Regions from separate parts of the Cellulosimicrobium sp. AB352 genome, predicted to be linked through region 4. Evidence: riboswitches for the same ligand, from Rfam matches in the RefSeq annotation. Region 4 holds a riboswitch; each other region holds the start of a gene.

Region 1 (2,189 bases), on a different contig from region 4:
GGTGCGGGCGGTGGCGAGGGCGGTCGCGACGTCGTCGCCGGCCTCGGTCCCGCCCAGGCCGGAGAGCCCGCCGAGCCCGGCGACGACGGCGTCGGCCGTGAGCGGGGCGAGCAGGATGCCGTTGCGGCCGTGGCCCGTCGCGAGGTGCAGCCCCGGGACGTCCGTCGGCCCGACGAGCGGGAGGTTGTCCGGGGTCGAGGGGCGCCCCCGCGGCGTCACCTCGACCAGCGCGGCCTCGTCGATCCCCGGCAGGAGGGCGCGCGCGTCCCGCAGGAGCGCGAAGACCCCGCCGGCGCTGGCGCGGCGGTCGTCCGGGTTCTCGTCGGTGGTGGCCCCGACGACGACCTCCCGGTGCCCGGCGCGCGGCCCCGCCGGCTCGGGGTCGCGCGGCACGACGTACACCGGCCGCCCCTGCACGAGCCCGCGCACGACGTGCTCCAGCGCGAGGTCCGGGCCGGCGTCGAGCCGCAGCGTCTGGCCCTTCACCGGCCGCGTGGGCACGACGACGCCCGGCACGTCCGCGAGCAGGGCGCCCGACTGCCAGCCCGCCGCGACGACGACCGCACCCGCGCGGTGGAGCCGGCTTGCGTCGTCGTGCACGCCGACCACGCGCCCGGCATCGAGCGCGAGCCGGGTCGCGGACGCGCGGACGACTCGGGTCCCGGCGGCCGAGCCCGCACCCGCGGCGTCGCGTCCGCCGAGCGCCGCGAGCAGCGCGGCGTGCGTCGCGCGCGGGTCGACGGCGTGGTCCGCGGGGGCCCACGCCGCCCCGGCGACGCGCGGGCCCAGGTACGGCTCGCGGCGGCGCGCGTCCGCGACGGTGAGCTCGTGCGACGCGAGACCGTGCGCGGCGTGCAGGGCGAGGACGCGGCGGAGCAGCGCGAGGTCGTCCGCGTCGTAGGCGAGGGTGAGCGTCCCGGCGGTCCGCAGCCCGACGTCCGCCCCCGTCGCAGCGCGCAGGTCCGCGGCGAACGCCGGCCACGCCGCGGCGGCCGCGAGGTGGAGCCGCAGGGCGGCCTCCTCCCCGAAGTCGGCCTCGGTCACCGGTGCGAGCATCCCCGCGGCGGCGTGGGTCGCGCCCGCGCCCGGCGCCGGGTCGAGCACCGTGACGGTCATGCCCGCGCGCGCGGCGCGCCACGCGACGGCGAGACCCACGATCCCGCCCCCCACGACGACGACGTCGCGCGCGCCGTCGGGCACGACGGAGCCACCCGCGGACGGGTGGACGGACAGGCTCATGTGCGCTCCCTTCGCTGGCATGACCCAGATCAGGTTCGACGGTCGGCGGCGACGCCCTCTCAGCCCCGTGCGGGGCTCCCGTGCTGTCGGCCACAGTACCTCCTGCCGAGGAGCCGCCGAGGCTAGGCTCCCGCGGGTGAGCTCCGAGACCTCCACCACCCCGGCCACTCCCGCCCCGTCGGCGGACGCCGCACGCGCCCGGCTCGCCGACGCGCGGCTCTACCTCTGCACGGACGCGCGCGAGGAGCGCGGCGACCTCGAGGACTTCCTGCGGGCGGCGCTCGCGGGCGGGGTGGACGTCGTGCAGCTCCGCGACAAGACGCTCGACGTCGCGCGCGAGCTCGAGCTCCAGGAGCTCGTCGCGCGCGTAGCGACGGAGCACGGCGCGCTGTGGGCCGTGAACGACCGGGCGGACGTGGCGTCGGTCACGGGCGCGCCGGTCGTGCACATGGGCCAGGGCGACCTGCCGGTCCCGGCCGTGCGGGCGCTGCTCGGCGCGGGGCCCGCGCTCGGCCGGTCCACGCACTCGGCCGCGCAGGCGGCCGCGGCAGAGGCCGACCCGGCGGTGGACTACTTCTGCGTGGGTCCGCTGTGGGCGACCCCGACGAAGCCGGGGCGGGCCGCCGTCGGCCTGGACCTGCTGCGCGACGTCGCGGCGACCCGGCCCGCGACGCCCTGGTTCGCGATCGGCGGGATCGACGCGGACCGGCTCGACGCGGTCCTCGACGCGGGCGCGACCCGGATCGTGGTGGTGCGCGCGATCACGGCGGCGAGCAACCCGGAGGCGGCCGCCCGCGCCCTGCGCGAGCGCGTCGCGGCGCGCGCCGAGGTGCGCACCGGCGCCTGAGACGCGGGACGAGCCCCGCCGCACGGCGACTATCCTGGACGGGTGACGTCACCCGCCACCGCTCCCGACACCCCCACCACCGCCGAGGTGGCCTCGACCCCGC
Region 2 (2,189 bases), on a different contig from region 4:
CGGGTGGTCCAGCGGTCGAGCACGCGGGTACGCACGTAGCGCCGGTACGCGCCGTGCGGGACGGTGCCGACGATCTCGTCGCCGACACGCAGCTCGCCGATCGGCCGTTGCGCGCCGTCGGCCAGCAGCACCGGGGTGGCGGGCGCGAGGCAGTAGGAGCACGCGTGGCTGCACCCGCGGTACGGGTTGACGGTCCACCGGAACGGCATGCGCGACATCGCCGGCACCTTGGACAGCGCGCTCTTGGCCGTGACCTCGTGGAACGTGATGCCCGCGAACTCGGGCGTGCGCACGCTGCGGACGAGGCCGACCCGCTCCAGCCCGGGGAGCGCGCCGTCGTCCGCGCCGAGCACCTGTCCGTCCCACCGCATCGCGCCATTCGAACAAACGTTCGAACGCGCTGTCAAGAGCGGGTCAGCCGTCGGCGGACCACGCCTTGAGCAGCGCCAGGTTCCCGAGGGGGATGTGGTGGCCGATGCGCGGGTGGTCCAGCGCGACACCGACGACCCCGGCCGCGCCGAAGGACGCGACGTAGTCGATCGCCGCCGGCACAGGTACCCCGAGCAGCGGCACGGAGCCTGTCTCGTCGTCCGCCAGACCGAGCGCCCGGGCCGCCTCGTCCGCGCGCGCGGCGCTGCTGTAGAGGCAGATCATGGGCCCCTGGTCCGCAGCGACGGCGTACGGACGGGGCTGGTCCTCGGACCCCCGCGCGATGAAGAACCACGTGCCGAGGCGCACCGTCTGCCGCCACAGCGCGATCTGCGCCGACGTGTCGCCCGCGGGCGCGCTCCGCACGGCCTCGTCGAGGCGGTCCAGCTCTGCGACCGCGGCGGAATCGTTGTCTCGGGTCATGCGCGCTGCCTCGTCCCTCGTGGTCGGAGCCCGTCCCCGGTCCGCGCGGGCTCCTCGTCGCCGTCACCTTCTCACGGCGGCCGGGCGTCCCGGTGGGTGAGACGCCGGGATTGTCCGGCGGGCGTCCAGGCCCTAGGGTCGGGCCGAACGCCCCCGGGGAGCGCATGAGCGCTGAGAGTGCAGGCCGGACACCCGTCCCCCCTGCAGACCCGTGGAACCTGATCTGGTTCGTACCAGCGAAGGGAGCAGGGCGGACGTCACCGTCCCCTGCGCGCTCGTGCCCGCGCCCCGCGCGTGCCGTCCGCGCGGGGCGCGGTGGCGCGCCGTCGTGCACCCCTCGCCCCGGGGGCCCGACGGAGGGAACCGCATGACCGAGCCCCGCACCACGCCGCCCCGGGCGACCCCGCCCACCCCCACGCCCGGCGCCACGCCCGACGGCGTGCCCGACGGCGCGCGGCCCGCCCCTGGTCTCCACGAGGCCGTCGCCGCTCCCCCGAGCCGTGCCCGTCGCCGCGGCCTCACCCTCCACGAGACGGTCCTCGTCGCCGTGCTGGGGGTCGTGTTCGGGTTCGTCTACTGGGCGTTCGTGCAGCTCTGGGCCCCGCTCCAGCTCGCCATGGGACCGCTCGCGGACCTCGCCGCCAACGTGCTCGCGGGCGCGTGGATCGTCGTCGGCCCCCTCGCGACGTACATCGTGCGCAAGCCGGGCGTCGGCATCCTCACCGAGACGCTCGCGGCGCTCGTCGAGGTGGTCTTCCTCGCGTCGCCCGCCGGCCCGCTGCTCGTCCTCGTGGGGCTCGTCCAGGGCGTTGGGGCCGAGGTCCCCTTCGCCCTCACCCGGTACCGCCGCTACGGCTGGTGGGTCTTCGTCGCGTCGGGCGTCAGCGCGGCGCTCGTCACGTACGCGTTCAACGCGGTCCGGTTCGGCTGGCTCGGGCAGGACTACGCGATGCTCCGGCTCGGCGTACAGGTCGTCTCGTGCGTCGTGCTGTGCGGGATCGCGGCGCGCCTCCTCGGCGACGCCCTCGCCCGCACCGGCGCGCTCGACGCCTTCGCGATCGGGGCCGACCGCCGTGGCTGAGGCACCGACCGCCGCACCGGACGTCACGCCGGACGCCGTGCCCGGCGACGTGCCCGGCGACGTGCCCGACGCCGTCGCCGCCGCCGGTCTGACCGTCACCGTGGGCCACGACGGCACGCGCGTGCTCGACGACCTCACGCTCACCGTCCCCGCGGGCACCGGGCTGCTCGTGCTCGGCCCCTCGGGCTGCGGGAAGTCCACGCTGCTGCGTGCGCTCGTCGGCGTCGTGCCTCACACGCTCCCGGGGTCGGTCACG
Region 3 (2,189 bases), on a different contig from region 4:
CACGGCGCCCGGCCCCCGCACGACACGCGGTGCGACGGGACCGCCGCTCAGGCCGCGAGGAGCAGGACGTCGCCGGCGCGCGCCGTCGGACGTCGGAGCGTCTCGGCGACGGGGAGGTCCCGCACGGGCTCGCCCACCGGGGCGACCTGCCGTGGCGCGGAGAGGGCACCGCGCTCTCGCGCGGAGGACAGCACGCGGACGGGCGCGAGCGGCCGGAGCTCCTCGCCCGTGCGGGCGACGAGGTCGACGAGCCGCAGGCCGAGGGCGCCGCACACGGCGGCGAGGACCTCGGACGACGCCTCCTTGCGCCCGCGCTCCACCTCGGACAGGTAGGCGGTGGAGACGCGCGCGGCGGCCGCGACGTCGACGAGCGTGCGCCCTTGAGCGAGCCGCGCCCGCCGCAGGATCCCCCCGATGACGTGGCGCAGGAGGGGCTCCGCCCGTCCGCCCGCCCGGGAGCGGGGGCTCGGCGTCACCCCGTCCGGCACCACGTCCGGCAGCGTGCCCGGCACCGCGCTCGTCGCGTCCATGCGTTCACGCTACCCGCGGCCCACCCGGGTGCCGAGGCGCCCGGGTGGGTATCTGCTGCTGGCGTAAGGCCGGGCGCACGACGCGACGCCGGCCGCGCGCCCGGCCGGACGGGTCACCAGCGCTCGAGCGACCAGGCCATCTGCCAGAAGCGGATCTCGTGGCGGCAGCTCAGCTCGAACGCGCGCTCCATGCGCGCGCGCTCCGCCTCGCCCGCGTCCGCAGCGAGCGCGTCGAGGCGTGCGCGCAGGTCCGTGAGGACGTCCTCGGTGCGCTCGGCCGCGTAGAACTGCCACCAGCCCGCGAGCGGGTGGTCGTCGCCGAGGGCGCCGGGCGTCGTCTCGCGCTCGCCGAGCCAGAAGCGCCGCGCGGACCAGATGTAGGTCCACGGGCACGGCAGCAGCGCGGCGAGCAGCACGCCGAGCGAGTCGCGGCCGGCCGCCGTCATGTGGTCGACGTAGGCCTGCGCGCTCGGCGCGAGGCGGTGCGTCTGCGCCTCCTCGTACGTCACGCCGAGGAAGTCGCACATCGCGTGGTGCGCGTGCGACTCGTCGTCGAGGAGGAAGCCGGCCTTGTCGTGGAAGTAGGCCGCCCAGGACCGGTCGGGCGCGAGGGCCATGCCGAGGCCGTAACAGCGCAGGTAGGCCGTGAGGTACTGGTGGTCCTGGCCCACGTAGTGGCGGACCGCGGCGGGCTCGACGGAGCCGTCGCGCAGCCCGGCCAGGAAGGGGTGGTCGTAGAACGTCTCGAAGAGGTCCGCGTACCGGCGGGCGAGGTCGGCGGTGAAGCCGGTCTCCTCCTGCCGGACGAGCGCGGTCGGGTCGTCCGCGAGGACAGGGTTCAGGGTGATGGCAGCAGGCGTCGTCATGCCCACGTTCCTCCGCTCGTGCTAGCGAGATCAGGTTCGACGGGTCCGGGCGGCCGTACCGCTCGTCTCAGTCCCTCGGCCCGGGCCGTGGCCCGGGCAGGACGCCCCGCGTGGTTCGCGCCGACCCTAGCAAGGACGGCGCCGGTGCGGGAGCCCTCGCCACGGTGTGGGAATATAGTTGTAGCGACAACAAGTTGGAGCAGACATGACCACGAGCACGCCGGGCACGCCGACCGACCGCCTCCTGTCCCCGTCCACGAGCATGGACGCCGTCACGCTGCGCGTGGGCGACCTCGAGCTCATGACCTCGTACTACACGGGCGCGTTCGCCCTCGCCCCGCTCGAGGAGCGGTCGCGCGGCGCGGAGGTGCATCGTGTGCTGGGCCGCGGCCGCACACCCATGCTGCGCCTCGTGCACACGCCCGGGCTGCCGCCCGTCGACCCGCGCCAGGCCGGCCTGTTCCACACGGCCTTCCTGTTCGACGACGGCCCGAGCCTCGCCGCGACCGTCTACCGCGCCGCGCAGGACCGCCGCGGCACCTTCGTCGGGTCGAGCGACCACCTCGTCAGCGAGGCGTTCTACTTCACCGACCCCGAGGGCAACGGCGTCGAGCTCTACACCGACCGCCCCCGCGAGACGTGGGTGCGCGAGCACGGTCAGATCCTCATGACGACGACGTTCCTCGACCCGAACGCCTACCTGCGCACGCACCTCGACCAGGAGACGTTCGACGCCGGCCCCTCGCTCGCGGGCCGCGTCGGTCACGTGCACCTGCAGGTGGGCGACGTCGCG
Region 4 (2,189 bases):
GCTTCCTCGCGCTCGACGACGAGATCGCCGCCGTCGCGCGCGCGGCCCGGGACACCGGCCACCCCCTGCACGTCGGGCTCAACTGGGGCCGGTCCGCCATCGAGGGGCGCAGCGCCGCGACGCCCGTCGAGCACGCGCGGGCGGCCGCCGGCGCCGGCCTCCTCGCGAGCGCGATGCTCTCGGGCGCCGCCGGCCGGCCCGGCCGGTGGGGCGCGCCGTGGGCGGACGCGCACGTGCCGCCCCACGGCCCGGACCCCGCGCTCCCCGGCCCGGACGAGTCGATGCTCGGCCCGGCCGAGGTGCGCGAGTTCCTCGCCGCGGCCGGGCCGGTCCCGCTCGTCGGCGCCAAGGTGACGACGCGGCCCGCGGACGCCCCGCCCGCGCAGCGCCTCGCCGTCGCGCGCGCGACGCTCGCCGTGCTCCGCGACGCGCTGGCCGACCTCGACACCGACCGCGGAGCCGACCACGGAGCGAGCGGCCCCACGGCCTGAGTGCGTCCCGCGGCCCGGGCTCAGCCCCGCCGCACGGGCGCCGAGCGGTGCAGGTGGTCCACGGGCCCCCGGCCCGTCCCCACCCGCAGCGCGGCGCCGGCACGCAGCGCGCCCGTGAGCCACTCCTTCGCCTCGCGCGCGGCCTCCTCCCAGCTCGCGCGCTGCGGCCGCAGCGCCGCGAGCGCCGCCGAGAGCGAGCACCCCGTGCCGTGGGTGTGGGGCGTGTCGACGCGCTCGGCGTCGAACGTCGTGACGGTGACCGCCCCCGGCGCGCGGCCCGTCGTCGGCCCGGGCGCGGGGACGACGAGCGCGTCGGGCGACGTGCGTCCGGTGAGATGACCGCCCTTGAGCAGCACGACGGCGTCGCTCGCGGTCGCGTACGACGTCGCCTGGTGCAGGGCGTCGTCCCACGTCGTCGCGGGCTCCTGCCCGCCGAGGACGGCGAGCTCGGGCAGGTTCGGCGTGACGACGTCGGCGCGCGCCGCGAGGTCGCGCACGGCCTGCTCGGCACCCGCGTCGAGCAGGCGGTGGCCGGACGTCGCGACCATCACCGGGTCCAGGACGACCCAGGGCCGCGGAGCACCCGTGGCGGCGCGCGCCGCGGCGAGGTCGTCGAGCCACTCCCCGACGGCGCGGGCGTTCGCCTCGTCCGCGACCATGCCGATCTTCACGGCATCGACGTCGACGTCGTCGGACACGGCGTCGAGCTGCGCGCGCAGGAACGCCGGCCCGGGGACGTGCACCGACCGCACGCCGTGGGTGTTCTGCGCGACGAGCGCCGTGGTGACGGCCATGCCGTAGGCGCCGTGCGCGCAGAACGCCTTGAGGTCGGCCTGGATCCCGGCGCCGCCGGTCGGGTCGGTCCCCGCGACGGAGAGCACGCGGGGGCGGGACGGTGCCGGGTCGGGCCCACGGCCCGGGTCGGGTCGGTGATCACGGTCCGCGGGGGCGGGGACCGGGTCGGAGGTGTGCCGAGGCAGGGCGAGCGTCATCGCGCGGACATCCCTTCGCTGGTACGAGCCAGATCAGGTTCGACGGGTCTCATCTCAGCCCCGGTGCGGGGCACCCCGTGTCGCGGGCCATGCTACGCGGCGACCCGTGCGCTTTTCACCCGCCCCGACGCGTGAGACGACGCGCGTGCGCGCGTCTTTCCGGGTATGACGCAGCACGTCGCCCCCGCGACCCGCCCCTTCCTGCCGGACGCGCCCGTCCCGGTCCAGGTGCCCGCCCTCTGCACGACGTTCGACCGCGACGGCCGGCGGGTCGTGCTCACGGGCGTCGTCACGCACGACGCAGGCGGGCTCGTGGCGTTCGAGTACGAGCACCCCGAGCGGGGCCTGTGGCACGTGTGGGTCGACCGGGACACGTGCGTCCCGCTGTGACCCGGTGCCCGGACGCACGGACGCCGCCCGACCGGGGGGGTCGGGCGGCGTCGGCCGTGCGGGGTGCGTGCGCTCAGCGGGCGGGGAGCTCTCCCGGCATCGGGTCGTCGGAGCCCCAGCGCGTGACGCGCAGCCGACGGCCGTCAGGACCGGGCAACGCGACGCCCGCGCGGGCGGCCTCCTGGGCGGCCGCGCGGAGCGACCCGGGCGAGTCGTGCGTCACGCGCACGAACGACCCCGAGAACGCGTCGAGCTCGCCGCGGGCGATCGCGACGACCATCTCGACCGTGCGCTCGACGGGCGTCCACTCCGTGCG

The links. A riboswitch is a leader RNA that binds a small molecule or an ion and turns the genes downstream of it on or off. The one in region 4 is predicted to bind thiamine pyrophosphate.
Region 1: linked by a shared signal. The riboswitch ahead of thiO (glycine oxidase ThiO) and the one ahead of thiD (bifunctional hydroxymethylpyrimidine kinase/phosphomethylpyrimidine kinase) in region 4 are both predicted to bind thiamine pyrophosphate.
Region 2: linked by a shared signal. The riboswitch ahead of ACPCUX_RS09630 (ECF transporter S component) and the one ahead of thiD (bifunctional hydroxymethylpyrimidine kinase/phosphomethylpyrimidine kinase) in region 4 are both predicted to bind thiamine pyrophosphate.
Region 3: linked by a shared signal. The riboswitch ahead of ACPCUX_RS17855 (TenA family protein) and the one ahead of thiD (bifunctional hydroxymethylpyrimidine kinase/phosphomethylpyrimidine kinase) in region 4 are both predicted to bind thiamine pyrophosphate.

The regions. Positions count from the first base shown of each region.
Region 1 covers NZ_JBMVFX010000002.1:156,835-159,023, reverse strand. The annotation lists gene thiO (glycine oxidase ThiO) at 1-1,239, opposite strand, end outside; TPP riboswitch at 1,229-1,331, opposite strand; gene thiE (thiamine phosphate synthase) at 1,376-2,086, shown strand; gene guaA (glutamine-hydrolyzing GMP synthase) at 2,129-2,189, shown strand, end outside.
Region 2 covers NZ_JBMVFX010000011.1:8,153-10,341, reverse strand. The annotation lists gene ACPCUX_RS09640 (Rv2578c family radical SAM protein) at 1-371, opposite strand, end outside; gene ACPCUX_RS09635 (hypothetical protein) at 415-852, opposite strand; TPP riboswitch at 997-1,116, shown strand; gene ACPCUX_RS09630 (ECF transporter S component) at 1,220-1,933, shown strand; gene ACPCUX_RS09625 (ABC transporter ATP-binding protein) at 1,926-2,189, shown strand, end outside.
Region 3 covers NZ_JBMVFX010000032.1:36,670-38,858, reverse strand. The annotation lists gene ACPCUX_RS17860 (helix-turn-helix domain-containing protein) at 48-530, opposite strand; gene ACPCUX_RS17855 (TenA family protein) at 644-1,396, opposite strand; TPP riboswitch at 1,387-1,515, opposite strand; gene ACPCUX_RS17850 (VOC family protein) at 1,602-2,189, shown strand, end outside.
Region 4 covers NZ_JBMVFX010000036.1:17,143-19,331, forward strand. The annotation lists gene ACPCUX_RS18395 (DUF4862 family protein) at 1-491, shown strand, start outside; gene thiD (bifunctional hydroxymethylpyrimidine kinase/phosphomethylpyrimidine kinase) at 512-1,372, opposite strand; TPP riboswitch at 1,477-1,571, opposite strand; gene ACPCUX_RS18405 (hypothetical protein) at 1,649-1,873, shown strand; gene ACPCUX_RS18410 (SDR family oxidoreductase) at 1,947-2,189, opposite strand, start outside.